DNA from 4 places in the Bradyrhizobium sp. 192 genome. Region 4 is predicted to be linked to each of the others. Evidence: predicted binding sites of a transcription regulator. Region 4 holds the regulator's gene; each other region holds the start of a gene.
The links. Region 4 encodes LexA, which represses DNA repair genes until DNA is damaged. Its sites were predicted from a motif close to TGTTCNNNNTGTGTTCNG; they were not measured.
Positions count from the first base shown of each region.

Region 1: the regulator LexA is predicted to act here: its motif matches at 2,000-2,017, upstream of uvrA (excinuclease ABC subunit UvrA).
Region 2: the regulator LexA is predicted to act here: its motif matches at 6,050-6,067, upstream of recA (recombinase RecA).
Region 3: the regulator LexA is predicted to act here: its motif matches at 3,198-3,215, upstream of rmuC (DNA recombination protein RmuC).

Region 1 is NZ_CP064690.1:4,595,607-4,603,063, forward strand. It holds gene uvrA (excinuclease ABC subunit UvrA) at 1-1,903, opposite strand, end outside; gene IVB24_RS20960 (outer membrane protein) at 2,182-2,871, opposite strand; gene IVB24_RS20965 (single-stranded DNA-binding protein) at 3,423-3,920, shown strand; gene gyrA (DNA gyrase subunit A) at 4,280-7,015, shown strand; gene IVB24_RS20975 (sodium:proton antiporter) at 7,029-7,457, opposite strand, start outside.
Region 2 is NZ_CP064690.1:5,986,034-5,993,490, reverse strand. It holds gene IVB24_RS28095 (PaaI family thioesterase) at 1-152, opposite strand, end outside; gene IVB24_RS28090 (hypothetical protein) at 514-810, shown strand; gene IVB24_RS28085 (hypothetical protein) at 918-1,172, shown strand; gene IVB24_RS28080 (hypothetical protein) at 1,185-1,418, opposite strand; gene IVB24_RS28075 (hypothetical protein) at 1,585-1,782, opposite strand; gene IVB24_RS28070 (DUF2798 domain-containing protein) at 2,134-2,391, shown strand; gene IVB24_RS28065 (hypothetical protein) at 3,035-3,202, opposite strand; gene IVB24_RS28060 (hypothetical protein) at 3,357-3,557, opposite strand; gene IVB24_RS28055 (hypothetical protein) at 3,919-4,095, opposite strand; gene recA (recombinase RecA) at 6,160-7,248, shown strand.
Region 3 is NZ_CP064690.1:1,142,851-1,150,307, forward strand. It holds gene IVB24_RS05315 (MFS transporter) at 1-1,371, opposite strand, end outside; gene IVB24_RS05320 (GIY-YIG nuclease family protein) at 1,532-1,834, opposite strand; gene rmuC (DNA recombination protein RmuC) at 1,967-3,166, opposite strand; gene def (peptide deformylase) at 3,338-3,862, shown strand; gene fmt (methionyl-tRNA formyltransferase) at 4,002-4,937, shown strand; gene IVB24_RS05340 (IS30 family transposase) at 5,060-6,427, shown strand; gene truA (tRNA pseudouridine(38-40) synthase TruA) at 6,480-7,217, shown strand; gene IVB24_RS05350 (GIY-YIG nuclease family protein) at 7,240-7,457, shown strand, end outside.
Region 4 is NZ_CP064690.1:4,483,937-4,491,393, reverse strand. It holds gene IVB24_RS20455 (alpha-hydroxy acid oxidase) at 1-895, shown strand, start outside; gene IVB24_RS20450 (HAD family phosphatase) at 904-1,533, shown strand; gene IVB24_RS20445 (hypothetical protein) at 1,694-1,897, shown strand; gene glp (gephyrin-like molybdotransferase Glp) at 2,120-3,331, shown strand; gene lexA (transcriptional repressor LexA) at 3,509-4,210, shown strand; gene IVB24_RS20430 (hypothetical protein) at 4,652-5,080, shown strand; gene IVB24_RS20425 (ComEC/Rec2 family competence protein) at 5,089-7,368, opposite strand.

The DNA.
Region 1 (7,457 bases), 110 kb from region 4:
GCTCGCCGGTCAGGTACTTGCCGGTCAGCGATTTCGGGTTGCGCATGATCTCGGCGGGCGTGCCTTCGGCGATGATGTTGCCGCCATGCATGCCGGCGCCGGGGCCGATGTCGAGCACGTGGTCGGCGAGCAGAATGGCGTCCTCGTCATGCTCGACCACGATCACGGTGTTGCCGAGGTCGCGCAGCCGCTTCAGCGTGTCGAGCAGCCGGGCATTGTCGCGCTGGTGCAGGCCGATCGAGGGCTCGTCCAGCACGTAGAGCACGCCTGTCAGCCCCGAGCCGATCTGCGAGGCCAGGCGGATGCGCTGGCTCTCGCCGCCGGACAGCGTGCCGGAGGAGCGGGACAGCGTGAGGTAGTTGAGGCCGACGTCGAGCAGGAAGGTGAGGCGCTCGCGGATCTCCTTCAGGATGCGTCCGGCAATCTCGTTCTGCTGCGTGTTCAGCGCCTCCGGCACGGTCTCGAACCATGCGCCGGCGCCCTTCACGGACATCTCCGAGATCTCGCCGATATGCTTGCCGCCGATCTTGACGCTGAGCGCCTCGGGCTTGAGCCGGAAACCGTGGCACGCCTCGCAGGGTACATCGTGGAAGTACTTTGCGAGCTCCTCGCGGGCCCACTCGCTTTCCGTTTCGCGATAGCGGCGGTTGATGTTGGTGATGACGCCTTCGAACGGCTTCTTGGTGTCGTAGGAGCGCACCCCGTCCTCGTAGGAGAACTTGATCTCGTCCTCGCCGGAGCCGTGGAGGATCGCGTCCTTCGTCTTCTTGGGCAGGTCCTTCCACTTGGTGGTCAGCGTGAACTTGTAGTGCTTGCCGAGCGCGGTCAGCGTCTGCACGTAATAGGGCGACGACGATTTTGCCCAGGGCGCGATCGCGCCCTTGCCGATGGCAGCCTCCTTGTCGGGGATGACGAGGTCCTCGTCGACATGCTGCTCGACTCCGAGGCCGCCGCAGGCAGGGCAAGCGCCATAGGGGTTGTTGAACGAGAACAGGCGCGGCTCGATCTCCGGAATGGTGAAACCGGACACGGGGCAGGCGAATTTTTCCGAGAACAGCATGCGCTCGGGACCGCTCTTGTCGTGGATCTTTGCGGTCTTCTTCTTTTCCTTCTCTTCCGCGGGCGCAGCCGCCGGTGCATCGGCATACTCGACGACGGCGAGGCCCTCGGCGAGCTTCAGCGCGGTCTCGAAGCTTTCGGCGAGGCGCTGGCCGATGTCGGCGCGCACCACGATGCGGTCGACCACGACGTCGATGTCGTGCGGGAATTTCTTGTCGAGAACAGGCGCTTCCGCGAGCTCATGGAAGGCGCCGTCGATCTTGACGCGCTGGAAGCCCTTCTTGAGCCATTCGGCGAGCTCCTTGCGGTACTCGCCCTTGCGGCCGCGCACGACGGGTGCGAGCAGATAAAGGCGCGTGCCTTCGGGCAGCGCCAGCACTCGGTCGACCATCTGCGAGACAGTCTGGCTCTCGATCGGCAGGCCCGTGGCGGGCGAATAGGGCACGCCGACGCGCGCCCACAAGAGCCGCATGTAGTCGTAGATCTCGGTGACGGTGCCGACGGTCGAGCGCGGGTTCTTCGACGTCGTCTTCTGCTCGATCGAGATCGCCGGCGACAGGCCGTCGATCTGGTCGACGTCGGGCTTCTGCATCATCTCGAGGAACTGGCGCGCATAGGCCGACAGCGATTCGACGTAGCGGCGCTGGCCCTCGGCATAGATGGTGTCGAAGGCGAGCGAGGATTTGCCGGAGCCGGAGAGACCGGTGAACACCACCAGCTTGTCGCGGGGAATCTCGACGTCGATGTTCTTGAGGTTGTGCTCGCGCGCGCCACGGATCGTAATTGCGTGCCGGCTGGAGCCCGCGTTCTGCTGTTGGCGCTTCGCCTTGATCACTTCATCCATCCGAGTTGCCCCTAGGGAATCCCACGGGTGCGCGACCGCGCCAGTAATGAAGGCGCGCTTCGCCCGGAACCGGGATCGGCGCCGATGGGGTTGTCAGCGAACGTAGGAAGAACGGAGACGGATTTCCAGTGGCAGTTGCGAATCGTCAACGGATTGTTGGCGCGCTGGCGGCATCTGGCAGCAGAGGGCTTTGCGGAACGGCGCGGCAAGCGTACCCGCCAAACAAAAAGGCCGGCACGAGGCCGGCCTTTCGGAACGCGTTGGCGTTGAAGCGTAGCTCAGTACTTGGCGACCACCGGGGCGCCGAAGTGATAGTTCACGCCGAGCTGCACGGTGTGGAGGTTGAGCGTACCGCTGTTGATGGCGCCGAAGTAGGTCTCGCCACCGAGGCTGCGATACAGATACTCGCCCTTCACCGACCACTGCGGAGCGATGTAAGCTTCGACACCCGCACCGACGGTCCAGCCGGAGTGGAACTTGCTGTCGGAGATCGAAGCGCCGCCCAGGGTGGCAGTGATCTTGTTGTCGATCCAGGCGTAACCACCGGTGCCGTACAGCAGCACGTTGTTGACGGCCCAGCCGATGCGACCGCGCACGGTGCCCATCGCGTCGGTCTTGGAGCTCACCGAAGCGGGAATGCCACCGACACCGGGAACGAACACCACACCAGCGGCGGAAGCGCTGACGTCAGCCCAGGCAGCATCGGTCTCAAGACCGAACACCACGTTGCCGGTCTGCCAGTTGTAGCCGGCGGTGCCGCCGACGAAGCCACCCTGCATCTTGGGGCTGCCCGAGGTATCTTCCCAGGCGCCGCCACCAACGAGACCGAGATAGAACCCGGTCCAGTTGTAGACCGAAGCCATCGGGGCGATCGGAGCCTTGGTGTAGGGGCGGGCTGCGAGGTCGGCCGCCGAAGCGGGCGCAGCGAGAGCGAACAAACAGGCCGAAGCCAACAAAACCTTTTTCATCTTATCTAATCCCAGTCCCAGTTTCTGTTGTTGCCTTCCTTGGCCGGAAGGGCAGCGGACTCGATGGCCCAACTGAGGCAGTGCTTACACTACTGAAGCCGCAAGTTGTGTCTCCTGAAAGCCACAGTTGCGCGGAACGTGATGGTTACCGACCGGTTGCGACCGAGAGTCAAACGTCTCGCGGGCGGGTTCCAATTACGGAACAATCTCAGAGTGATATCACCGCGATCGGAGGGGCGACCATCGCGAAATTCGCACCAGCCGGGCTGATATCGACGGGCGCGCTCGCCCCTGTCGAACGCAGGCCGGTGGCGACATCATCCGTCCGTCGGCGTCACGGACGGTTGTGCCGCCAGTCCTCTATTCGGTGTATTTCCGAGAAGAACAAATCTGGAACACGACGAAGGTCGGTGCTATATGTGGGGATAACCTTGGGGGTGCCGGGCTGAGTGGCGCCTGCAAGCGTATAGGGTCGCCTCAACAGGCGCAGAGAACGCGAGCAGCGCGCTCGGCCCTATGAAATTCAGTGGCATTCGGAGTGGAGAGCGGCGATGGCTGGAAGCGTCAACAAGGTCATTCTGGTTGGAAATCTCGGCAAGGATCCTGAAATCCGCCGCACCCAGGACGGGCGGCCGATCGCGAATCTGAGCATCGCGACGTCGGAGACCTGGCGCGACAAGAACAGCGGCGAGCGCAAGGAAAAGACCGAGTGGCACCGCGTCGTGATCTTCTCTGAGCCGCTTTGCAAGATCGTCGAACAGTACCTCAAGAAGGGCGCCAAGGTTTACATCGAGGGCGCGCTCCAGACCCGCAAGTACACCGACCAGAGCGGCGTCGAGAAGTATTCGACCGAGATCGTGCTCCAGGGCTTCAACTCGACGCTGACGATGCTCGACGGCCGCAGCGGCGGCGGCGGAGGCGGTAATTTCGGCGACGAGCCGGGCGGCGATTTCGGCTCTTCCGGACCGGTCAGCAGCGCACCGCGCCGTCCCGTGGCCGCCGGCGGCGGTGGCCGCAACAGCGACATGGACGACGATATCCCGTTCTGAGCAAGGACGGGGCTTTAGGGAACGCTCGCGGGCTCAGCGGCGGCGCCTCCCATTTTATGTCAGCAAATCGTACTAATCGACAGGACGGGCTCGGGATTTCCGGGCCCGCTTCATGTGTGGGTTGAACTCGGATTCCGCCGGCGCAAATCCGCCCATGAAGCGCGCCTGCCGCGCGATCGACGAGGTCTCGAAGGCGACTTCGGAAGGCCTGTTCCGAGCTTGTCAAAAATGCTCCCTGCAGCGCCGTAAGCTATTGGAAAAATGAGCGGAAAAAGCGCTTCCCAAGACCCCCGCGAGGGTGGTTATCAGGGGCTCGATGCGCTATATGATTCCCAGACAAAACCTCACCGGATTCCCCCTTGGCTGACGACGACGACAAGCCCGGCGACCAGCCGGCGCAACCCTCGGATATTCGACCCGTCTCCATCTTCGAGGAGATGAAGAAGTCGTATCTCGACTACGCCATGAGCGTGATCGTGGCGCGGGCGCTGCCCGATGCCCGCGACGGCCTGAAGCCGGTGCACCGGCGCATCCTGTACTCGATGCACGAGCAGGGCCACACGCCCGACAAGAAGTACGTCAAATCCGCCCGCGTGGTCGGTGACGTCATCGGTAAGTATCATCCGCACGGCGACCAGTCGATCTACGACGCCATGGTCCGCATGGCGCAGGACTTCTCGATGCGGGTGCCGCTGATCGACGGTCAGGGCAATTTCGGCTCGGTCGACGGCGATCCCCCGGCCGCTTATCGTTACACTGAAGCGCGACTGACCAAGTCGGCGCTGGCCCTGCTGGCCGATATCGACAAGGACACCGTCGATTTCCAGCCGAACTACGACAACAACGAGACCGAGCCCACGGTCCTTCCGGCCAAGTTCCCGAACCTGCTGGTCAACGGCGCGGGCGGCATCGCGGTCGGCATGGCCACGAACATTCCGCCGCACAATCTCGGCGAAGTCATCGACGCCTGCGTGGCGTTGATCGACAATCCGGGGCTGACCATCGACGAACTCATCAACATCGTGCCGGGACCTGATTTCCCGACCGGCGGCGTCATTCTCGGCCGCGCGGGCATCCGCGCCGCCTATCACCTCGGCCGCGGCTCGATCGTGATGCGCGGCAAGGTCGCGATCGAGACCATCCGCAAGGAGCGCGAGGCGATCATCATCACCGAGATTCCCTACCAGGTGAACAAGGCGACGATGGTCGAGCGCATCGCCGAGCTGGTCAAGGAAAAGAAGATCGAGGGCATCGGCGACCTGCGCGATGAATCCGACCGCGACGGCTACCGCGTCGTGATCGAATTGAAGCGCGACGCCGTGCCGGATGTGGTGCTGAATCAGCTCTATCGTTTCACGCCGCTGCAGACGAGCTTCGGCGTCAACATGGTGGCGCTCGACAGCGGCCGTCCGCGGATCATGCATCTGCAGGACCTGCTGTCGATCTTCGTCGATTTCCGCGAACGGGTCGTCACCCGGCGCACCAAGTTCCTGCTCGCCAAGGCGCGCGACCGCGCCCATATCCTGGTCGGTCTCGCCATCGCGGTCGCCAATATCGACGAGATGATCCGGGTCATCCGGACCTCGCCCGATCCGACCACCGCCCGCGACACCCTGATGTCGCGCGACTGGCCGGCCCGGGACGTCGAGGACATGCTGACGCTGATCGACGATCCGCGCCATCGCATCAGCGAAAACGGCACGATCCGGCTGTCGATGGAGCAGGCGAGGGCCATTCTCGACCTGCGCCTGCAGCGCCTCACCGCTCTCGGCCGTGAGGAGATTGGCGATGAACTCTCCAAACTCGCCGTCGAGATCGCCGACTATCTCGACATCCTGCGCTCGCGCGAGCGCGTGCTTGATATCATCAAGACCGAGCTCGCCGAAGTGAAGGCCGAGTTCGCCACGCCGCGCCGCACCGTCATCATCGAGCAGGAAGGCGAGGTCGAGGACGAGGACCTGATCCAGCGCGAGGACATGGTCGTCACCGTCTCCCACGCCGGCTACGTCAAGCGCGTGCCGCTGTCGGCCTACCGGGCCCAGCGCCGCGGCGGCAAGGGCCGCGCCGGCATGCAGACCCGCGACGAGGATTTCGTCTCGCGCCTGTTCGTGGCCTCCACGCACACGCCGGTGCTGTTCTTCTCCTCGCGCGGCCAGGTCTACAAGGAGAAGGTCTGGCGCCTGCCGATGGCCGCGCCGAACGCTCGCGGCAAGGCGCTGATCAACATCCTGCCGCTGGAGCAGGGCGAGCGCATCACCACCATCATGCCGCTGCCGGAGGACGAATCCACCTGGGCCAACCTCGACGTGATGTTCGCGACCACCGGCGGCAATGTCCGCCGCAACAAGCTGTCCGACTTCGTCGACGTCCGCCGCTCCGGCATCATCGCGATGAAGCTCGACGAGAATGAAGCGATCGTGGACGTGCAGATCTGCACCGAGCACGACGACGTCCTGCTCACCGGCGCCGGCGGCCAGTGCATCCGCTTCCCCGTCACCGACGTTCGTGTGTTCACCGGGCGCACCTCGATGGGCGTGCGCGGCATCGCGCTTGCCGAGGGCGACAAGGTGATCTCGCTGGCGATCCTGCGCCACGTCGAGACGTCCTCGGACGAGCGCTCGGCCTATTTGAAGATGCGCCGCGCGGTCGCAGGCGAGGCTGTGGCCGACGAGGCTCCGACGGATGCCGAGGCCGAAGAGACGACCTCCGGCAGCTTCCAGCTTCCGCCGGAGCGCTACATCGAGATGTCGGCGGCCGAGCAGGTCGTGCTGACCGTCTCCGTCAACGGCTTCGGCAAGCGGACCTCGTCCTACGAGTACCGCACCACGGGCCGCGGCGGCAAAGGCATCGTCGCCATGAGCGTCAACAACCGCAACGGCAACCTCGTCGCGTCGTTCCCCGTCGAGGACGCCGATCAGATCATGCTGGTCACCGACAAGGGCCAATTGATCCGCTGCCCGGTCGAAGGCATCCGCATCGCCGGGAGATCGACCCAAGGTGTCATCGTGTTCAACACCGCCGAGGACGAGCATGTCGTCTCGGTCGAGCACATCACGGAAGAGGCGGAGAGCGGAAACGGAGCCAACGGGGAATAGCGACCGGGTCGCGTCAATGTTTGAATGATTTCGTGGCGTCGCGTTGCTCGTCCCTGTTGCTGCCGGGCTGGCCATTGGCTTCCGTACGAATGGTTCGTCTTGCGACGATGCCGAGGGTGGACCCCTGGATGATGATGCTGAACAGGACGACGGCATAGGTTGCAGCAAGGATCGTTGGCTTGTCGCTGCTTTCGGGTACGGAAAGAGCGAGCGCGACCGAAATGCCGCCACGTACACCAGCCCAGGTGAGGAAGGGCACGTTGTGCACCGACATCAGATTGGCCCGGGCAAAAACGAGCGGTGGCGTGGCGACGGCAAGCAGACGGGCAACGAGGGCAATCGGAATCGTCGCGATCGCCACCACAACCGCCGACGGCTCGAAACGGAGCACCAGCACCTCGAGCCCGATCAGGAGAAACAGGACCGAATTGAGGATCTCGTC
Region 2 (7,457 bases), 1.5 Mb from region 4:
GCGCCCGGCTGCCAGTCCGGCGCATCCGCCGGCTGCGCGTGCTCGAGGCGCTCGACGGTGAGGTCGAGATCCTGGACCCAGGGGGCAAAAACCTCGGCGAGGATGCGTCTGGCGTCGGGGAGGCCGAATTCGGCGTCTGGCTGCATTTGCATTGCTGTCGCGTTCTCCTGCATTGCCGGATGTTTCGAGCATTGTGCGCATCGGCGCGGCAAAGTCACCCGGTCTGGCGCCGGGCCGGTCGGCTTGAAAATGCCTGACTTGGCCCGATATGATGCCTTGCTTGGGTGTGGGTGGATGATATTGCGTCGGTGTGTCCTCGTCTTTGGTATGGCAGCGCTCGGCCTCGCGCTGAGCGGGTGCACCAAGTGTGGTCCGATCTGGGACGACTGGCTGCATGCGCCGAAATCGTGCAGATCGGACCGGCTCTAGCGGGCCTCGACAGGCCTCTGCGGCCGCGACTGGGATGGCGAGGTGCGGACGATTCGCGCCTTATGGATGATCAAGGAGTGGATGATGAAGCTTTTCCGTTTGGCCGCGGTGCTGGTCGTGCTGGCCGGACCGGCCTACGCGCAAATGCCGCAGCTCAATTTGCTGCAGGACGGTCCGAGCAAGACTCCCGAGGAGAAGGCCGCGGAAGCCGAGCGTGAAAAGGCCTACAAGGAAACGCTGAAGAAGATTCCGGACACCAAGGCGTCCAACGATCCCTGGGGCGGCATGCGCGCCGATCCGCCGAAGCAGCCGGCGGCGCCGAAGGCATCGGCCGCAACCAGCGCGCCGAAGAAGACCAAAAGCGGGACGGCCGCCAACTGACCGAACTCCGTTCGGGAGGCCGCAATGGCGCCTCTCGGACGGGACTCCTCTTCGTCAGGCCCAGGCCCTACATTGTGCTGAGCGTAGCGCGTAGAGGAGGGCAGGACATGGCCGACCGTCCGCGGGATCTCGCCGAGCGGATGGCGCGCCGGCGCAACACCGCCGGCAAGCCGGGCCAGACGGTCCGCGACGGCTATCTGCGCGAGACCTTCACGCTGCCGCGCGCGGCGGCGCGGGAAAGGGCGCAGGCCTTCTTCGCCCGCTACCCCAAGGCCGGCTACATGAGTGCGGTAGAGACTTGGCGCGAGTTGCCCGGCGGCGACATCGAATTCACCATGCGGCGGCTGCCCAGCGCGGACTGATCTCGATACCTGCTAGTCGAGGGTTTCGGCAACGATGCGAATCCGGAACACGGGCTCCTTGGCCTCGTCCAGCAGCTCCATGTGCCATTCGGAATTTTCCTGAAGCTTGCGGGCAATGCCGGCGGTCATGTCGGCGCAGACATTGGTCATCTCTTTCCAGGCCGAATTGCGATCGGCAAACTCCGTCGCCTGGTCCGCGCAGCCCGAGTAACTTCCATTCCGGATTCGAAAGAAATACAGCGGCATGGCTGGCACCGATGGCACGCGTGATGGCCTCGCCTCGGGCCATGGACGCGCGCAGTGCAATCCCAAACCACCGTCAGATCAATTCCGGGCGGCTACGGATGATGTTCCACCGCAGCTCCCAGCCTTTGGCGCTGCCGGTGCACAAGGCGCCATCCGACGCCGACCGTCATCCGCCCGCTTCAGGCTGTCCGGCCGCTCGCTTCAGCTCCCGGTCGATCCGCAGCCGCACGCGCCGGATCGCCAGCAGATCGATCTTCGTCTCGGTCTTGCCGGACTTGACCTGCTCGCCAATGCGGAACTGCCACTGCCAGATTCCAGGAATCGCCGCCTTGGCGACGGTGAACTCGATGCCCCTGTGATTCATGGTGGCCTCCCCACGGTTCACTTCCATGACTGCAAACATGTTGGGCGTCACAATATTCCGGACACAAGCAAATTTTGGCGGTAAGCCTTGGATAATTCGGGGATATCTCGAAAGCGCACGGACGCCGAAACAAGCGAAGCCTCGTCCGAAACACGCCGCACTGCCTGAAGGTGCCGGGTTACGGAACGCTCCGTGGTTCTCCGACCATGAACAGAGTTCCTGGCCTGCACCCGGCTGCATGGGTGCGTCCCGAACAGACCGCAGGGCCGCGCCGGGGATGACCGATTCCCTGCAAGCAGCGGCATGTGCCTTGCTTGGCCTGATGACGGCAAACATCAATATGGGCCCGTCATGCTCGGCATTCCCCGCCGCTACAGTCATTTCGTCTTCGGCATCATCCAGTCCGGACTGACCTCGCTGGTCGCGTCGGGGATTGCGAGCCTGCCCGCAGGCGATGCGATGGGCTTCGTCGGGCACTGGATGGTGTCGTGGCTGATGGCATGGGCCGCTATGCTGCCGATCGTGCTGCTGGCTGCGCCCGCGATCCGCGCCTTCTCGCTGCTCCTGACGCGGGAGGAGAGGGAGCCGCGAACCGCCCGGCAGGCGTGAAAAAGCCCCGCCCGACGAGAGCCAGGCGGGGCCGAGAGTTATTGGAGGCTGAGGTGCTGGGCTGCAACACCATAGCCGCATCACCCTAGCCGGCCCCGCTTACGGCAGCCTGACAGGCGGCAGATTTCCGGGCCCTCCGCCGAGGCCGCAGACTGGCCCCGCACCCGTCCCAATTTCGTCATCGGCCCGCACGACTGCGGACACACCCGTCGGCAAGATTCCACGCCGTTCGGCGCCGCCATGGGGGAAACGTGGCACGCCGACCAGGGGTGGCATGATGGATAAGGTAGAGCGGTCATTCGCCGCCGCGACAGCGGCTGGCTTCGTCGTGCTGGTGATCGGCCTCGTGCTGCTGGCGCTGCTTTAGGGGGCGCGGGCGGTCAGCCGTGCCCTGCGATGATGGGGCGCGGAGCATCCCGCATTGTCAAAACTAAAAAACTGAAAAACAACCCCATGCACAGTAGGCGGCATGGAAATTTCGTTGTTGCCTCAGTGCCTTAATCGTGGTGCTGAAGTGCCGCTAAAGCAATTCTGGCAAGCGCTAGAGCGTTTTCGAGCGAAGTGGACACCGGTTCGCGTGAAGGAAACGCGTCAAAACGAGAATCTAGAGCTTCGGTTCTGATTCAATCAAACCGAAAATGCTCTAGTGGATCTTGATGTCGTTCAGGGGAAGCTGGAGCTCGGCGGCGCGCTCTTCGCGGTCCTTCTTGCGGAACTCGTTTTCCTGGCGCTCGAACTTCATCATCTCCCGATGCGCCGCCTCCAGCAGGGGATTGCGCCTGGTCGTATCGCGGTGCGTGTTTTCCGTCATGATCGAGTCCCCGGAGTTGCGGTCTCATCCTGGAGAAGGCCCAGCACCGCGAAAAGGTTCGGTGCCGCAGGATTACGGAATTCTGACGGCGGCCGGGCCATGCGTCTTTGATGCGCGTCAGCTTCGGTCGGGAAACGACGTTGCCGCAGCCTTGCTATTTCGGCGGTTGCAGTCCGGGGGATTTGGCCCAGTCTTGCAGGTGATTGGCGACGTCGGCCTGGCGGGCCTTCTTGAGCAGGGCATCCCGCTCGGGCCCGGGCGGAAGCTTCGAAGCCTGTTGCTGGACCTGCTTCACCCATGCGGAAAGCCGGTCTTGAAGGGTCAGCTGCTGCTTGTAACGTCGCCGCTTGAACATGGCATGCTCCTTTCCGTGCGAGGAAGGCCGGAGCGCAATCGGCGTTCTCATCACCGATGGTCGCCACGCTTCGGGCGGTGATGGCTCATTTGGGACAATCGACGGATCGGTGTCTGTGCACTTGTGCGCACAACAGGAACCGGTCAGCCGCGGACAGCCCATCAACGGAGGCAGGCGCCTCAAAAGGGATGATCATTCACACGCCGGCGCATCTCGTGACAGAATTGGCGAGTCGATTCCGGAGCTTGGCGCCCCCGTAGGAATCCGGTCGCACGGGACACCGCCGGGATCCTGGATCCGAGCTCATCCTGGCCGCCGCCACACGCGTCTGAGTGAAAAGAGGCCGCCGGCTGGCGCGGCCTCAATGCATCTTGCGACGGAGCTTCCTGAGGAGTTCGCGCTGGTCCGCGATGTGAGCGAGGACCATCTGGCGAATCTCCTCGGCTCGCTCCGGGTTGGGAGCGGGGAGCGGGTTTTCAACCCCATGGTTCGGGCGGGTTACCTTGCGCATCGGCTTTGCGCCATCTGGCGTTTCCATGGCCCCGTGTCCTCATTGACAGGCGGGAGTGCTTGTCTCTCTCTCTCTCTCTCAGCCACCGACGCCCGATGGACTCGTTGCCGGTGACTGGGAGCAGGTGCCCAAAAATCACGCCGCCGACAATAGCATACGACACGGCCGGGCAAATTCGGTCGGCGCGTGAATCCTGGCCGAGTCCTAATTTCCCTCCGCGAGGGTGGAATCAAGAAAGGGCCGCATTCGCGCGACCCTTGCCGGAAAATCTGTTCGGAATGAAATAGCAGCCCCGGCAAGAGCAATCCTGACTCTATCCACAGGCTTGAGGAATCCGGAATAACACGGTGTTCCTTTACCGGAACTAGGTGTCCTAATTTCCTGAAATGAGTGTCCTGCTTAGGACAGTACCTGAATCCAGGTGCTGTCCTAATTGGGACACTCGGAACTCTGAATTAGGACACGGAGTTTTGTGACAGACTGAATGGCAATGAGTCGCAAACGTACCCGAGTAAGCGCGACTGCGATGAGCCCCAATCCCGCCAGCCCCGGATTGGGGCTTTTCGTTTTTCGGAATTAAAAACGCCGCTCGCTTAAATGAAGCGCGAGCGGCGGTTTACCAGCCCCGAGGGGGATAATGCAAAACCCCGGCACCTGATTAGTCAGCACAGGCTGTGCCAGGTTCATTGTGTCAAGACGCGACACTCGCGGAGGGGAATTAGCGCAGTCTTGTCCCACCTACTTCCCGGCGCTCTCGCCTTTAGGCGCGGCGACGTCGGCCTGCTTTTCGGCGAGCTTTATACGGGTGGAAGCCATCGGTGCTGATCTCGGGCTCGCCAATCACGCGCTCCCGCAAGTCCTGGGTGAATGGGTCCGTATTCTCGCTGTCGCGCTTTGGCGCAGAAGGCCAAGGAGCCCACGCTGATGGAGCAAATCCGGCCGGGGGTGACCTACGACGATTGCGCCGACAAGTGCAACAAGTGCGGCATACTGCTATGGCCGCCCTAAGCGCAAGCTCGGGGGCAGCACCATTGCCCATCGTATGCCCCGGCTACGGCGACTCAAATTAGGTCACTGCGATTTTCAAAATCGGCCACCGCGCCCGGAAACAGGCCAGCACCTGAATTCCGGGGACTGGCCGAAATAGGCCACTCTGATTTCCAAACTGAGCCACCAAACGAGGACGCCACCAAGCTAATAATGCTCAGTGGCGCTACGCTGGAACTGGAAATTGCAATCCTCCAGTAGAGATTGGTCAGGGCGAGGCTGGATTAGGTTCAGGGGCCACACGGGATTTCAAGGCAGGCCAGTCACTCCGCGATCGACTTGCCGGGTGACTGGTGCCGGATCGGCCTATTGATTGCTAACGCCCCCGGAGCTTGGCAGCGAAGAGCCCGTGAGAGGCAGATCTGCAACAGGCCGCCCACATTAGGCGGGAAACGGAGCTACTTAGGTCCGTTGTCGATCAGACGCGGGAGCATATCAACGCAAGTCGTCGGCTTCTTGCGCAGGCGCCACCTCAAATTTGGCCACTCCCGAAATAGCCTTTACTGTTTGCTCACCTCGGAGCTCGCAGACCCGGTGATGAAAGCCACTGGTCGACCTGTATGGCTGTTTCAGTCTGGCGCGCTTTCCGGATCATGGCATCCCGTAGGGGGCCGTGGGGAAGCTTGTGCGCCTCGTCTTTCAGGCGGTTGGCCTCAAGTACAAGCCGATCAACTAGCGAAAGCTCAGGCCGGTGGGATTTGGTGCGCGTCATGATGCTCTCCGTGTAGGAGGCGGGAGCGCGATACTCTCAGTCACCGATAGATGCCGATGGTGGGGCGGTGATGGAACCACAGTACGCGCTATGCCTGCAGCAAGCGAGGAATTCCGCTATGCAAAACAGGCCACTCACAAATCAAACCGGGCCACTCTGAGGCCGCAAACAGGCCAGCGCTGAATCCGGGTACTGGCCGCAGGCCAGCGCCTGAATCCGCAAAAGAACATATTGCGAACATAGAACAGATAGGGTACATTGCCTCTATCGACGAGCCGCCTCGCCAATCGTTTGTCCCTCTAGCGAATCCTCGCCATAAGGAGCACGACCCAATGTCCACCACTGCCCTGCGTATCGTCGAAGGATCTTCCATGGACAAGAGTAAAGCTCTGGCCGCCGCGCTCTCCCAGATCGAGCGTCAGTTCGGCAAGGGCTCGGTGATGAGGCTCGGCAAGAACGACCGCTCGATGGACGTCGAGGCGGTCTCTTCCGGGTCCCTCGGGCTCGACATCGCGCTCGGCATCGGCGGCCTGCCGAAGGGGCGCGTCGTGGAAATCTACGGGCCGGAATCCTCGGGCAAGACCACGCTGGCGCTGCATACGGTGGCGGAAGCGCAAAAGAAGGGCGGCATCTGCGCCTTCATCGACGCCGAGCATGCGCTCGACCCGGTCTATGCACGCAAGCTGGGCGTCAACATCGACGAGCTCCTGATCTCGCAGCCCGATACCGGCGAGCAGGCGCTGGAGATTTGCGACACGTTGGTGCGGTCGGGGGCGGTAGACGTGCTGGTGGTCGATTCGGTCGCGGCGCTGGTGCCGAAGGCCGAACTCGAGGGCGAGATGGGCGATGCGCTGCCGGGGCTTCAAGCGCGGTTGATGAGCCAGGCGCTGCGCAAGCTGACGGCCTCGATCAACAAGTCCAACACTATGGTGATCTTCATCAACCAGATCCGCATGAAGATCGGTGTGATGTACGGCTCGCCGGAAACCACCACCGGCGGCAATGCGCTGAAGTTCTACGCTTCCGTTCGCCTCGACATCCGCCGCATCGGCGCGATCAAGGAGCGCGACGAAGTGGTCGGCAACACCACCCGCGTCAAGGTGGTGAAGAACAAGCTGGCGCCGCCCTTCAAGCAGGTCGAGTTCGACATCATGTACGGCGAGGGCGTCTCCAAGATGGGCGAGATCCTCGACCTCGGCGTCAAGGCCGGCATCGTCGAGAAATCAGGCGCATGGTTCTCCTATGACAGCCAGCGCCTCGGCCAGGGCCGCGAGAACTCGAAAGCGTTCCTGAAGGCCAATCCCGACATCACCGCCAAGATCGAGACCTCGATCCGCCAGAACTCCGGCCTGATCGCCGAGCAGATTCTCGCCGGCACGCCGGAGCGCGACGCCGACGGCGAGGAGCCGGCGGAGGAGTAAGTTCTAAATCGTAGAGTTTTTCGCGAGGAGCGGGCGCTGAGGACGTTGAGTTGCCGACGTCGTCGGCGCCCGTTTCGTTTTTGTGATACAAGATATATCCGGATCAGTTGGTGAGACTGGGATCGCCGTGAGTTGGAATCAATCCGAGGTCGTCGCTGCTCGCCGGATGATCATTGAGACGGCAAGATGCATACTTTCCGGACGCTCGT
Region 3 (7,457 bases), 3.3 Mb from region 4:
TACCGGCCCCAACGCCTCGAAATGCCCGCGCCGCTGCAGCCATGTCAGCAGCACCAGGCTCGGGATCGCCACCAGCACGCAGATCACGAAGAACATCGGCCAGCCGGTCGCGCTTGCGACATAGCCCGCACTCGACGACAGATAGGTCCGCCCCACCGCTGCGAGCGCGGTGAGCAACGCATATTGCGTCGCCGTGTGTAGCGGGTTCTGGCAGAGCGCCGAGAGGTAAGCCACGAAGATCACGGTGCCGATGGCGCTGGTGAAGTTCTCCGCGCAGATCGCGAGCGCCAGCGCCCATTGATTGGTGCCGACCATTGCGAGCCAGGCAAAGGACAGATTGGCCAGCGCCTGCACCACGCCGCCGATCCAGAGCGACATTGCCAGCGGATAGCGCCGCGCGACGAAGCCACCGGCAAACCCGCCGATCAGGGTCGCGGCGAGGCCGACGCCCTTCACGATCGCCGCATAATCGTTGCGGGTGAAGCCGAGGTCGATCACGAACGGCGCCGTCATCGTGCCCGAGAACGCATCGGTGAACTTGAACAGCACGACGAAGGCGAGCGCGGCGAGTGCGTCCTGGCGCGACAGGAATTCGGAGAACGCGCCGATCGCCGCGCTCAACACCCGCGCAAACGCGGTCTCGGTATGTGTCGCGGCTTCCGCCTGCGCGGATTGCGCCGGCTCGGTCGCGGCCAGCGCGGTGATCGTGCCGATCAGCACCATCGCGGCCATCACCACATAACCCCACATCCACGCCGACGTGCGGGATATGCCGGTGTCCTCGAAGCCCGAGACGATGAACAGTGCGCCCGCGGTCGAGACCAGCATGCCGATCCGGTAGGCCGCGACGTAAGCGGCCATGCCGGCCGCCTGCTCGCTCTCCGGCAGGCTCTCGACGCGGAAGGCGTCGACCACGATGTCCTGCGTCGACGACGTCGTCGCCACCAGCAGCGCGCCGAGCGCGACATAGAACGGCGAGCGCGCGGGGTCGGTCATCGCCAGCAGCAGGATCGCGACGATCAGCAGGGCTTGCGAAAACACCAGCCAGCCGCGCCGGCGTCCGAACGCGCGGGTGAACAGCGGCACATGCAGCGCATCCACCAGCGGTGCCCACAGGAATTTCAGCGTGTAGGGCGTGCCGACCAGCGCGAACAGCCCGATGGTCTTCAGATCGACCCCGGCCTCGCGCATCCACACCAGCAGCGTCGATCCCGACAGCGCCAGCGGCAGGCCGGAGGAGAAGCCGAGAAACAGCACGATCAGCACCCGCGGCTGCAGGTACACGGCAAGACTGTCGCGCCAGGAGGTCGCAGGAGCGGCGGTCGCGGCGGAGGAGGTCGCGGCGGAGGAGGTCGCGTCGGGTGAGGTCATGGGACGGTGTTAGCAGATTCTGGAGGCCGCTAGGAGGTGTAGCGGCCTTCTTCGCCGTCATCGTCCGCGAAGGCGGACGATCCAGTAACCACCAGCGTCTCGGTTCAATTACGACCGCCGCGGCATACTGGATGCCCCGCCTTCGCGGGGCGCGACAGTGTTACGGAGGTCCGGCTATCCCAGGATAAAGGTCGTCCCAGTTTGGATTGTCTTTCTCAATCAAACGGACCTTCCACGCCCTGTTCCACTTCTTGAGGCGCTTCTCTCTCTTGATCGCGTTCTCGGGATCGTCGAACTGCTCGAAATAGACTAACCTTGCGACATCATACTTTTCTGTAAAGCTCTCGATGGCCTTCGACTTATGTTCGGCCACGCGACGAATGAGATCATTGGTTACGCCAATATACAGTGTGCCGCCAATCTTGTTGGCGAGGATGTACACGTAGTAGTGACGTGTGCTCATCTGCCGTCTCTCTCCGCCGTCATCGTCCGCGAAGGCGGACGATCCAGTGAACACCAGCGTCACGGTTTAGTCGCGACCGCCGCGGCGTACTGGATGCCCCGCCTTCGCGGGGCATGACAGCGCATTGCAAAATCACTCTCCCGCTTGCAGCTTCCGCGGAAACAGCTCGGCCGGGCCTGTCGCCACCAGTTGCGGGCCTTCGGGCGCATCCGTCTTGCTGAAATCGAGCTCCTCGATCCGGCCCGCGCGCTTCTCGATCTTGTCGGCGGAGATCAGGATCTGGCGGACGTCCTCGTTCGCATCGGAAAAATGCTTCTGCAACTTGACCACCCGGTCGCGCAGACGTCCCAGATCGTCGCCGAGCTTGATGACTTCGGTCTGGATCTGGTCGGCGGCGTCGCGCATGCGCGCGTCCTTCATGATCTGCTGCATCACCTGGATCGCGAGCATCAGCAGCGAGGGTGACACCAGCACCACCCGGGCGCGATAGGCCTTCTGGATCACGTCGTCGAAGCCGTCATGGATCTCGGCGTAGACCGATTCCGACGGCACGAACATCAGTGCCATCTCCTGGGTCTCGCCGGTGATGAGGTATTTTTCGGCGATGTCGCTGACATGCTTCATCACGTCGCCGCGCAGCCGCTGGGTGGCGATCCGCTTCTCCTCGTCGGTGCGGGCGTCGTGCAGCGCCGTCATCGCCTCCAGCGGGAACTTCGCGTCGATGCAGAGCGGGCGCTGGTCGGGCAGGAACACGACGCAGTCCGGCCGCTTGCCGGTCGAGAGCGTGAACTGGAACTCGTAGGCGCCCTTTGGAAGACCGTCCTGGACGATCGCCTCCATCCGCGCCTGGCCGAAGGCGCCGCGCGACTGCTTGTTGGCGAGCACGTCGCGCAGGGTCGTCACTTGGGTGGTGAGATCGGTGAGGTTCTTGTGGGCGCTGTCGATGATGCCGAGCCGCTCGTGCAGCGCGCGCAGGCTTTCCATGGTGTTGCGGGTCGAATGCTCCATGGACTGGCCGACGCGGTGGGTGACCGAGTCCAGCCGCTCGTTGACCGCCCGCGCCATCTCGGCCTGGCGTCCCGCCAGCGTCTGGGTCATGGCGTCGACCCTTCCCGAGGATTCGCTCTGGGCGTGCAGCACCTGGCTCAGGCGCTCCTCGAGCTCGTCGGCCCGGATCGCGTGCGCCATCGCGAGTTCCGCGCCGCGCCGGCCCGAACGGGCGATCACGACGGCGATCGTCACCAGGAGGATGAGGACGAGGGCGCCGAAGCCGATCAGCGCATCGATCGTGCGCACCGGCCAGTCGCCGAGCGTGAAAATGATCTCGTTCATGCCGACCGTTCTAGCCGATTCGCCGGTCTCCGCGAACGAATAGCGAACGCTTGTGGTTAACCGGCCACTAATTTTTATGGTTAATGAAACCTGAAAATTTATGGTTAGCGAAGGGTTAACGGGGTTCCCGGCCGCATTGACCGCACCCGGCGCGGGGCTTAAATCGCGGCCATGGCCCTCAGAGAAATCATCATCCTGCCCGACAGGCAGCTGCGTCTGGTCTCCAAGCCGATCGAGAAGGTCACGACGGAGATCCGCAAGCTTGCCGACGACATGTTCGAGACCATGTACGACGCGCCCGGCATTGGGCTGGCCGCGATCCAGGTCGCGCAGCCGCTGCGGCTGATCACCATGGATCTCGCCAAGCGCGACGAGAACGGCGAGACCACGCCGCTGCCGCGCGTCTTCATCAACCCCGAGATCATCGCCTCGTCCGGGGAGTTGTCGGTCTACGAGGAGGGCTGCCTCTCGATCCCCGAATATTACGAGGAGGTCGAGCGCCCTGCGAAGGTGCGCGTGCGCTTCACCGATCTCGACGGCAAGGTGCACGAGGAGGACGCCGAAGGTCTCTACGCCACCTGCATCCAGCACGAGATCGACCATCTCAACGGCGTGCTGTTCGTCGACTATCTGTCGAAGCTCAAGCGCGACCGCGTCATCAAGAAGTTCGAGAAAGCCGCCAAGCGCGCGGAATGAGGAGGGCTCGGCCCTCTCGTCGTCATGGCCGGGCTTGACCCGGCCATCCAGGCCTTGCTTGCTTTGTCACCAAGACCGTGGATGCCCGGGACAAGCCCGGGCATGACGGAGAACCAGAACTCTCACTGAACGCAGCCACATGCCCCTCCGCCTCATCTTCATGGGCACGCCCGATTTCTCCGTGCCGACGCTGCTCGAGCTGGTCGCGCACGGCCACGAAATCGTCGCCGTCTACACCCGCGCGCCGAAGCCGGGCGGGCGGCGCGGCCTGCAATTGCAGCCGACGCCGGTCGAGGAGGCCGCGCGAAAACTCGGCATTCCCGTGCTGACGCCGAAGACGCTGAAAACCCAGGAAGCGCTCGACGAGTTCAGCGCGTTCGATGCAGATGCCGCCGTCGTCGTCGCCTACGGCATGATCCTGCCGCAGGCGATCCTCGATGCGCCAAAACTCGGCTGCTACAATCTCCACGCCTCGCTGCTGCCGCGCTGGCGCGGCGCCGCCCCCATCAACCGCGCGATCATGGAAGGCGATGCCGAGAGCGGCGTGATGGTGATGAAGATGGATGTCGGCCTCGACACCGGCGACGTCGCGATGGCCGAGCGCCTCGCAATCACCGACGACATGACCGCGGTCGATCTGCACGATCGGCTCTCCCGCCTCGGCGCCGACCTGATGGTGCGCGCGATGGCTGCGCTCGATCGCGGCGGGCACCAGCTCAAGAAGCAGAGCGAGGATGGCGTGACTTACGCCGCCAAGATCGACAAGGCCGAGGCTCGGATCGACTGGACCAGGCCGGCGCGCGCCGTGCTGCGCCACATTCACGGTCTGTCGCCGTTCCCCGGTGCATGGGCCGAACTCGCCGGCGTCAGCGAGAACGCGCGCGTCAAAATCCTGCGGTGTGAATTGGCGAAGGGCTCGGGCGCGCCGGGCGAGGTGCTCGATGACAAGCTCACCATCGCCTGCGGCGAGGGCGCCATCCGCATCATCGAGCTCCAGCGCGAGGGTAAGGGCCGGATGCAGGCCGCGGACTTCCTGCGCGGCGTGCCGTTGAAGGCGGGCGCCAAATTCACCTGACGCTGTCATACCCCGCGAAGGCGGGGTATCCAGTACGCCGAGACTTCTCGGCTGAATAGAGATGCCTCGGACTACTGGGCGGATTCAACCGTTCGTCGCAACAGTCTAACAAGGAGGTTGCGATGGAGAAGGGTGTGCGGGCAGGTCGTGCTCGAGAGGCGCTTCGAGAGGATTACAGACCGTTCTGGGCTGCGATTGCCTTGGGACGATCGAGCGGGGATGCTGCAGTTGAGGCCGGGGTGTCGCCGTCGGTCGGAGTACGCTGGTTCCGGAGGGCGGGCGGTATGCCGCCAACACATTTGTCGCGATCGTCCAAACCTCCGTCGGCGCGCTATCTGTCGTTTGCCGAACGTGAGGAGATTGCCATCTTGCGTGCGCAGGGGCATGGGGTGCGAGCCATCGCTCGTCAGCTCGGTCGGCCTCCATGCACGATCTCTCGTGAGCTCCGGCGCAATGTGGCGCGCCGCCGCGGCGCTCCAGAGTACCGAGCGACCACGGCCCAATGGCACGCTGATCGGTCCGCCCGACGGCCCAAGTTGGCGAAGTTGGCAATCAACCCGACCCTGCGGGATTATGTGCAGGACAGGCTTGCCGGTATGATCGCCAAGCCAGACGGGTTGCCCCTCGTTGGTCCGAAGGTCGTGTGGAAGGGACGCCGGGCCGTGCATCGGCAAAACCGACGCTGGGCGAGGGCATGGAGCCCGGAACAGATTTCTCGGCGTCTTCGGCTCGACTTTCCCGAGGATGAGACGATGCGCATCAGTCACGAAGCAATTTATCAGGCACTTTATGTGCAGGGTCGAGGAGCTTTGCGCCGCGAACTGACGGCCTGCTTGCGCACCGGGCGGGTCTTGCGGATGCCGAGGGCGCGCGCCTGCAAAGGCAGAAGCTTCATTCCTTCCGAGATCATGATCAGTCAACGTCCGGCGGAAGCCGCCGATCGAGCTGTGCCGGGTCACTGGGAAGGTGACCTCATCATGGGGCTTGGTAGTTCCGCGATCGGCACCTTGGTGGAGCGCACGACCCGTTTTACCATTCTGCTGCATCTGCCGCGCATGACCGGTCAGAAACAGGAAGCTCGCGTGAAGAACGGACCTGCACTCGCCGGACATGGCGCTGAGGCCGTGCGCGACGCCATCACCCGCGCAATCTTCACCATGCCCGAGCAACTGCGGCGGTCTCTAACTTGGGATCAAGGAGCTGAGCTGGCTCAGCACGCGCGTCTGAAGATTGATGCAGGCGTGCAGGTCTACTTCTGCGACCCCCATAGCCCGTGGCAGCGCGGCACCAACGAGAACACGAATGGGTTGTTGCGCCAGTACTTTCCAAAGGGGACGGATCTCAGCATGCATGATGCCGACGATCTCGAGGCCGTGGCTCTTGCACTTAACACCAGGCCCCGGAAAACCCTCGGCTGGAAAACACCGGCAGAAACCCTCGACGAACTGCTCCAAGTGAGCGATACACAGACTGTTGCGACGAACGGTTGAATCCGCCCTGGATCGCCCGGTCAAGCCGGGCGATGACACCACCCGGATTGAGATGCCCCGCTACAAGCTCACCATCGAATATGACGGCGCGCCGTTCTTCGGCTGGCAGGTGCAGGACACGCTGCCCTCGGTGCAGGGCGCGCTGGAGGCGGCCGTGAAGGCGATGACCGGCGCGGATTTGCGCGTGCACGGTGCCGGCCGCACCGATGCCGGCGTGCACGCGCGCGGCCAGGTCGCACATGTCGACATCAATAAGCCATTTCCACCGGGCCGGTTTCGCGACGGGTTGAATGCGCATCTGCGCCCGCACCCGGTCGCGGTGCTCGAGGCCGAGATCGTGCCTGACGCGTTCGAGGCGCGCTTCTCGGCGGTGAAGCGCCACTACCGCTATCGCGTCATCAATACCCGCGCCAATCTCGCCCTCGACATCGGCCACGCCTGGCGCGTGCCGCGCAAGCTCGATGCCGATGCGATGCACGCTGCGGCACAGCGTCTGCTCGGCAAGCACGATTTCACGACGTTTCGCGACACCGAGTGCCAGGCCAAATCGCCGGAGAAGACGCTCGATCAGCTTGACGTCGAGCGCGATGGCCGCGAGATCGTCATTGTCACCTCGGCGCGGTCGTTCCTGCACAGCCAGGTCCGCTCGATGGTGGGCTCCTTGGTCTGGGTCGGTGAAGGCCGCTGGACCGCCGACGATCTCTCCGCAGCGTTAGAGGCGCGCAACCGCGCAGCGTGCGGCATCGTCGCCCCGCCGGACGGGCTGTATCTGATGAAGGTGGATTATTAGCGCCTGATGCCGCGATATCGTCATGGCCGGGCTTGTCCCGGCCATCCACGTGCGTCAACATACAACCATGCATGGTGGATGGGTCTACATTCTTGCGAGCGCGCCTAACGGAATTCTGTACGTCGGCGTGACCAACGATCTCGTGCGTCGCGTCTACGAGCATCGCGAAGGATTGGTACCGGGCTTTACAAAGAAGTATCGGGTAAAGCTGCTCGTCTACTTCGAACGCTACGAAGACAT
Region 4 (7,457 bases):
GGTTCAGCAGTTCGGCCGCAGGATGCGCCTGCCGGTGGTGCTCGCCCCCGTCGGCGCGCTCGAGATCTTCGATCCGGATGGCGCGGCGAGCGTCGCGCGTGCTGCCGGCACCTTCGGTGCGGCGCACATGCTGAGCTCGGTGTCCGAGCCCGGCCTGGAGCAGACCGCCGAAGCCGCTCCCGATGCGCTCCGGCTCTATCAGCTCTATGTCCGCGGAGACGACGCTTTTGTCGCCGATGTCGTCAGCCGCACCGAGAAGAACGGCTATGCCGGCTTCTGCCTGACCGTCGATACCGCCCACTACAGCCGTCGTGAGCGTGACATCGCCAAGCGCTACGTTCGCGAGAGCCGCCTGCGCGCCACCGGCGGCGATTTCCAGAAGGGCCTGGAGTGGCGGACCGTGAAGATGATCAAGGACAAGTTCAAGATCCCGCTGATCCTGAAGGGCATCGCCACCGCCGAGGACGCCCGGATCGCGGTCGACCACGGCGTCGAATGGATCTACGTCTCCAACCATGGCGGCCGCCAGCTCGACCACGGCCGCGGTGCCATGCATGTGCTGCCCGAGATCGTCGAAGCCGTGAAGGGCCGCGCCAAGATCATGGTCGACGGCGGCGTCTGTCGCGGCACCGACATCGTCAAGGCGATCGCGGCGGGCGCGGACCTCGTCGGCATCGGACGGCTGCAATGCTGGGCGCTGGCTGCGGCGGGCGAAGCCGGCGTCGCGCGGATGCTGGAGCTGCTGGAGGACGAGGTGCTGCGCTGCCTGGGCCTTTTGGGCGCCACGTCATTCGCGGAGGTCGACAAAGCCTGCCTGCATCCGGCGACCGCCACCAACGCACCGAGCGTGTTCAGCGCATTCCCGCTGTTCGACCACGATCCGTACCGTTACTGAGTGAAAGGATGCAGGTGACATCGCTCTCTCCCGGCAGCGCCGATGCGCTGCTGTTCGATCTCGGGCGCGTGGTGCTCGACATCGACTTCTCCAAGGCGATCGCCTGCTGGGCGGGACATGCCGGCTGCCAGCCCGAGGCCATCGTCGCGCGCTATGTGCGTGACGAGGCCTACCGGCTGCATGAGGTCGGCAAGATCAGCGACGAGGATTATTTCGCCTCGCTGCGTGCTTCTCTCGGCATCGGCATTTCGGACGCGCAATTCCTGGAAGGCTGGAACGCGATCTTCGCCGGCGAGATGCCTGACATTGCCGAGCTGTTGCCGCGTGCGGCGAAGCAGATGCCGCTCTACGCCTTCTCCAACACCAACCGGCCGCATGTCGACTATTTCTCCAGGGAATATGGCGAATTGCTCGGCCATTTCCGCGCGCTGTATCTGTCGTCCAGCATCGGCCTGCGCAAACCGGATGCGGAAGCCTTCGACCACGTCGTCACCGCGATCGGCGTGCCCGCGGAGCGTATCGTGTTCTTCGATGACCTCGCCGAGAATGTCGAAGGCGCGCGGGTACGCGGCCTGACGGCGGTGCATGTGACGTCGCCACGCGACGTTGGAAACGCCCTGAAGGCGTTGGGCATCTGAAACCAGCCCGCCACCCAGCTTCAGACACGCTTTCAGGAACCAAATCTGCAACAGATCGGGAACCTGATCGCTTTGTGCATTTTTATACAGAGTTCCGGGAACGGAATACCTCCCTTCGGACTCATCACTCCGTTGGGACTTCTACATCGGACTTATCGACGTGCTGGGCAAAACCTATCTCACCAAGCAGGCCTCTCTGCTGCTCGAATTCGCCAGAACGACCTCGGATTCGGACCTTTCCGCCAAGCTGATCAGCAAGGCCGCCGACCTGAAATCCCAGGCCGATCCGCTGCCGGACAAGGATCAAGGCCCAAAGGCTCCCGACGTCGCATTTGTCAGCCCGGATGCGCCGAGCAGGCGTTGAGCGAGCAAGCCGTGGCGGCCGTCATTCTCGTCCTCGGGATGGCCCACTTCTGCCGATCGGTCTCATCGTCTGGATGATGCGACGCCAAGCCTGAGCCTGCCTTCGATACGGGCTGCAAGCGGCAGGATGGGCGTCCTGCTCCGCAATTTTGCCTCCGCCTCCGCGCTCGGTTAGAACACTGTCGGAACATTTCGTCCGAACGTGCCGAGCAGGAGTTTCGCCGTGGCCTTGATGCCGGTTTCCGACGCCCTTGCCGCGGTGCTGGCGGGCGTTGAGCCGCTGCCTGAACAGATGGTTCCGCTCGACGAAGCCCACCACCGGGTGCTCGCGCGGGACGTCGCCGCGCGGCGCACGCAGCCGCCGCAAGCCATGTCGGCGATGGACGGCTACGCCGTGCGCGCAGCCGACGCGGCAGCGATCGATTCCAGGTTGACTGTCATCGGTGAGGTCGCAGCGGGCCGTCCGTTCACAGGACGGGTCGGCGCTGGCGAAGCCGTGCGGATCTTCACTGGCGGTGTCGTTCCCGACGGCGTAGACGCGGTCGTGATCCAGGAGGACACCATTGCGGACGGCAAGAGCGTCACGATCAAGGAAGCCGCGATCGTGGGTCGGCACATCCGCCCCGCCGGCGTCGATTTCCGAGAGGGTGATGTCCTCTTGCGCAAAGGGACCCGACTGACAGAGCGCGACCTCGCGCTCGCAGCGGCAATGAACCATCCGCAGCTTGCCGTCTGCCGCCGCCCGAAGGTCGCGATCCTCGCCACCGGTGACGAACTGGTGATGCCGGGCGCCACACCCGGGCACGGCCAGATCGTCTATTCCAACGGCTTCGCCCTGCATGCGCTCGCCAGACAGGAAGGGGCCGAGACGATCGACCTCGGCATCGCCGCCGACACGCTAGCCGCCACCACCGCCGGCATCCGCCGCGCGCGCGAAAGCGGCGCCGACATCCTGATCACGACCGGGGGCGCATCGGTGGGCGACCACGATCTGGTCCAGCAGGCGCTCACGGACGAAGGCATCGCGATGGCGTTCTGGAAGATCGCGATGCGGCCCGGCAAGCCGATGATGCACGGACGGCTGGGGACGATGGGCGTGATCGGCCTGCCCGGCAATCCCGTGTCGTCCTACGTGTGCGCCTTCCTGTTCATGGTACCGCTGATTCGCGCGCTGTCGGGCCGTTCGGTGATTCATCATCATCGCGAGCGCGCCGTGCTGGGCCGCGATCTCGGTGCCAACGACCAGCGCGAGGACTATCTGCGCGCGCGCCTGGAGCTGCGCGACGACGGCACGCTCGTCGCTCTTCCCGTCAGCCATCAGGATTCCTCTCTGCTTGCGAATCTTGCTGCGGCACAAGTACTTCTCGTGCGCGCACCGTTTGCGCCACAGGCCGAGGCCGGCAGCCCCTGCGAGATGCTGCGGCTCCCCGTCTGACCTGCGCGGCCACACGCATTCCGCGCGCTTCGTTCTGTTCACGCTAAATTAAGCAGTTGCGGAACATGTATCGAACATATAGTGTCCGTTCATGATTTGTTTCGAGGATGTAGCGGCTTATAGCTGAACTCATCCGTCTCGGAATCGAACGACATCAACCGGGGGACTTTGGTCGAGATGCTAACGCGCAAACAATACGAGCTTCTGCGGTTCATCAGCGAACGTCTGAAGGAAAGCGGCGTGCCGCCGTCCTTCGACGAGATGAAGGATGCGCTCGACCTGCGCTCGAAGTCAGGCATCCACCGCCTGATCACCGCGCTCGAGGAGCGCGGCTTCATCCGCCGCCTGCCCAACCGCGCCCGGGCGATCGAAGTGATCAAGCTGCCGGAGCTCCAGGCTGCCGCCGGCACCCGACGCGGCTTCACGCCAAGCGTCATCGAGGGCAATCTCGGCAAGGTACGCGCGAGCTCCAGCCCGTCCGCAGACGAGGGCGAGCGGCCCGTTGCGGTGCCCGTGATGGGCCGCATCGCGGCCGGCACCCCGATCGAGGCGCTGCAGACCCGCAGCCACACCATCAGCGTACCGCCCGACATGCTCGGCTCCGGCGAGCATTACGCACTCGAAGTGCGCGGCGATTCCATGGTCGAGGCCGGCATCCTCGACGGCGACATGGCGCTGATCCAGCGCAACGAGAGCGCCGATACCGGCGACATCGTCGTGGCGCTGATCGACGACGAGGAAGCCACGCTCAAGCGCTTCCGCCGCCGCGGCGCCTCGATTGCCCTGGAGCCCGCCAATGCCGCGTATGAGGTGCGCATCCTGCCGCCGAACCGCGTGAAGATTCAGGGCAAGCTGATCGGGCTGTACCGCAAGTACTGAGTCCGGAAGTCCTCGATCAAGAAGTCTTTGCGCCTCGTGCGTGCGGCTTCGATCGGCATCGCCGATCAGAGATTGGAGCGGATGATGGTCCGCTCCGGCTGGATAGTCTTTCTGGTATTGCACAGACTATCCGGCCCTATTCTTCCGCAGCGGCATCATCGGCCGGGCGCGCGAAGAAGCATTGCCCCCCTTTCCCCCACGACGCGATCAATCTGTTTGAACACATACGCTTCGCCTGCGGGCCGCCGACACGCGCCTGCCGAATGCATGGGCGCCAACTTTGTTCCTATTGAATTCGGGAAAGATAATGTGATCTCGGCTCGCCGATCCGAGCCGCAGATTTGCCTACAACCGGGCAGACCGTCACGTGCTTCCACTCTGGTAGGGGCCCGCGCCTCCAAAAGAGGTGCGGGTCGCTATCTCTGCATTGAGGAGCACCCGATGTGTGACTACAGCCTGCATGCCGTCGCGACGCGCCCCGCAGAAGTCGGCGAGACGATCGTCACGACAACGTTCCGCGGCACCTCGACACGCGGCTTCGCCTCCGAAGCCAATCTCTCCGTCGCGGTCTGCCTGCTACCGGGAACGGAGCTCGCCTTCGCCGACAACCTCCGTTACGATAACCGCTGGATCTGGACGCGCACCGTCAACTCCCGCGTCGGCAAGTTCGGCAAGATCGATCCGCACATTCCCGATCGCCACCATGACGCGATCGAATTCCCGGACGGCAAATCCGTGCTGGTGACGCAGCTCGTCGAAGGCCAGCGCGCAACCGTGCTGCAGCTGCCGGTAACCCAGCCGGTCAACGAGCGCAACCGTGAGATCATCGCCGACAGCCGCCCGACGGTCACGCGACTGCCGATCGGCTGACAGGGACTTTAGTCCTCCGCTTGAAGATCGGCCTCCGCGGGGGTCGCATCCTTGTTGCGCGAAGCCGCTGCCCTTGGCATGAGCGCTCCTTCGAAATCTCCCTCGCCGGCAGCCGCCGGCGACCAGGGACGGTTGGTGCCCCTCGCCCTCACCGCCTGAACCGAAAAGCCGTCGCCACGCTGCGTCAAGGCCAGCGCGCCCTGGCGACCAAGCCGCTGCCGATCCACCACCATCGCCGCACAATCAGGCGGCGCGGGCCGTGACGTCACCACCAGTGCGGCCCGGCTGCAATCATCCGCCAGCGCATCGATGCGCGAGGCCAGCGCGACCAGCCGACCGTCGGCGAGCGGCGTGACGCAGCCGGACTCGTCGCACGATATGCCGCTCGCCAGCGCGCCACTGCCGGCATCGCGCGGATCGGCGTCAGCAGACAGCCATTCCCTCAGCAGGAAATTGTCCTTGCCCGTCCTGATCAGATGCAAGCGCCCGTCCCCGCCCCTCACCGCGACGCTCGCGCCGTCCCCTGCGATCAGGATATCGGGCTGCCGCACCGACAGTCCCCAGCCGATGGCAGCCAGCAGCACCACGGCACCGCACCAGCGCAAGGGCGTGCGCAACAGGCCCATCACGATGATCCCCAGGCTCGCTGCGATCAGCGGCGCGATACCGAACGCTGGGATGCGGCCGACGGCGCCCGGCAATGCCGTCACCCAGCGCGAGACCACGACCATCCAGTCGATGCCGATCCCCATCAGCCACCAGAACACGCCGTCGAGCCCGAACGGCGCCGCGAGCAGGCCCAGCAGCCCGGCCGGCATCACCAGCGCCGAAACCACCGGCATTGCGCCGAGATTGGCGAGCACGCCGTAGGGCGTGACGCGGTGGAAGTGAAAGGCAGCGTAGGGCGTGGTCGCAAGCCCCGCGATCAGCGAGGCCAGGAACAGCATCGCGATCTCGCGGCCGCCCCACATCGCGACGCGCGCGGTCGCCGAATGGTCGGGCGAGGCAAACAGGTTCGGCATGCCGATCTGCACCAGCGCGACGAGTCCGAGCGTCGCGGCGAACGACATCTGAAAACTCGGATGCACCAGCGCTTCCGGCGCGACTGCGAGCACGATCAGCGCCGCCACCGCGAGCGTGCGGAACGTGATGGCGCGGCGATCGACCATCACCGCGATCAGCACCACCGCCGTCATGAAGAACGACCTTTGCGTGGCCACCTCCGCGCCAGACAGCAGCAGATAGAACGCAGCGGCGACCAACGCCGCCGCGGCCGACCATTTCTTGATGGCGAAGCCGGCCGCCAGCCCCGGGATCAAGGCCAGCAGAGCGCGCACCGCGAAGAAGACGACGCCCGCGACCGTCGCCATGTGATAGCCGGAGATCGAGAGCACGTGCCCGAGCCCCGAGATGAACATCGCGTCGTTGACGGGCGTGGAAATCGCATCGCGCCGCCCGGTCAGCAGCGCTGTCGCGATCGCGCGGTTGTCGCCCTCGAGCGTGGCGCGGATGCGGGCGTCGATCACATCGCGCAGGCCCTGCATGAAGGCGGCATAACGCAGCCGCAAGCCGCCGGCATCAGGCGGGACGGAAGCGGTGATCGCGCCCATCACGAAGCCGGATGCACCGATGCCCTGAAAGAACATATCGCGCGAAAAATCGTAGCTGCCGGGGCGTACCGGTGAGAGCGGCGGCATCAGCCGCGCCTTGAGCTGCACGAAGCTGCCGACCTCGGGGGCAGTGCCCTTGCGCACCGACAGGCGGACGCGCTCCAGCTTGACGTCGCTGCGCTGGGCCTCCATCGCGGTGACGCGCAGCACGAAACGATCGGTGCGCTCGCGGATGTCGCGGGCCTCGACGAAACCATACAGCGACACCGAATAGAGCGGCTTGGCCAGCACGGGGTGACTGATGCGCGCCGTCTTCCAGGTTGCCACGGCAAAGCCGGCCGCCACCGCCGCGATCATGATCGCAGGCGCAAACAGCCGGCTCCGCCGCAACAGCATCGCGCCCAACAGGAAGGCGATCGCCGTCGCCGCAACAACCCACAGCACCGGCTCATGATCGGCGGCAAAATAGAGCGCGATGCCGCCGCCGAAGGCGACAGGCACCCACGGCAAGAGTCGCCCCGCGCCGGCCTCGGCGCGGGCCCATTCACGTAGCGTCTCGACGATTGCCGGCCAGGCGCCAAAGCCTGCCGGCGCGAAGCCGCCAGCCGGTGCAGCACGGCCGACCGGCCACGTCCCGGCAACTCCCTGGGACCGTACCGGCCGGCCCTGCTCCGCCATGTCCCTGCACCTTACGCGACGCCATTGGCACCGAGGCTACCGGAACGTGCGAGGGGGCGAATGGCGATTATATACTTGACACCACAAGG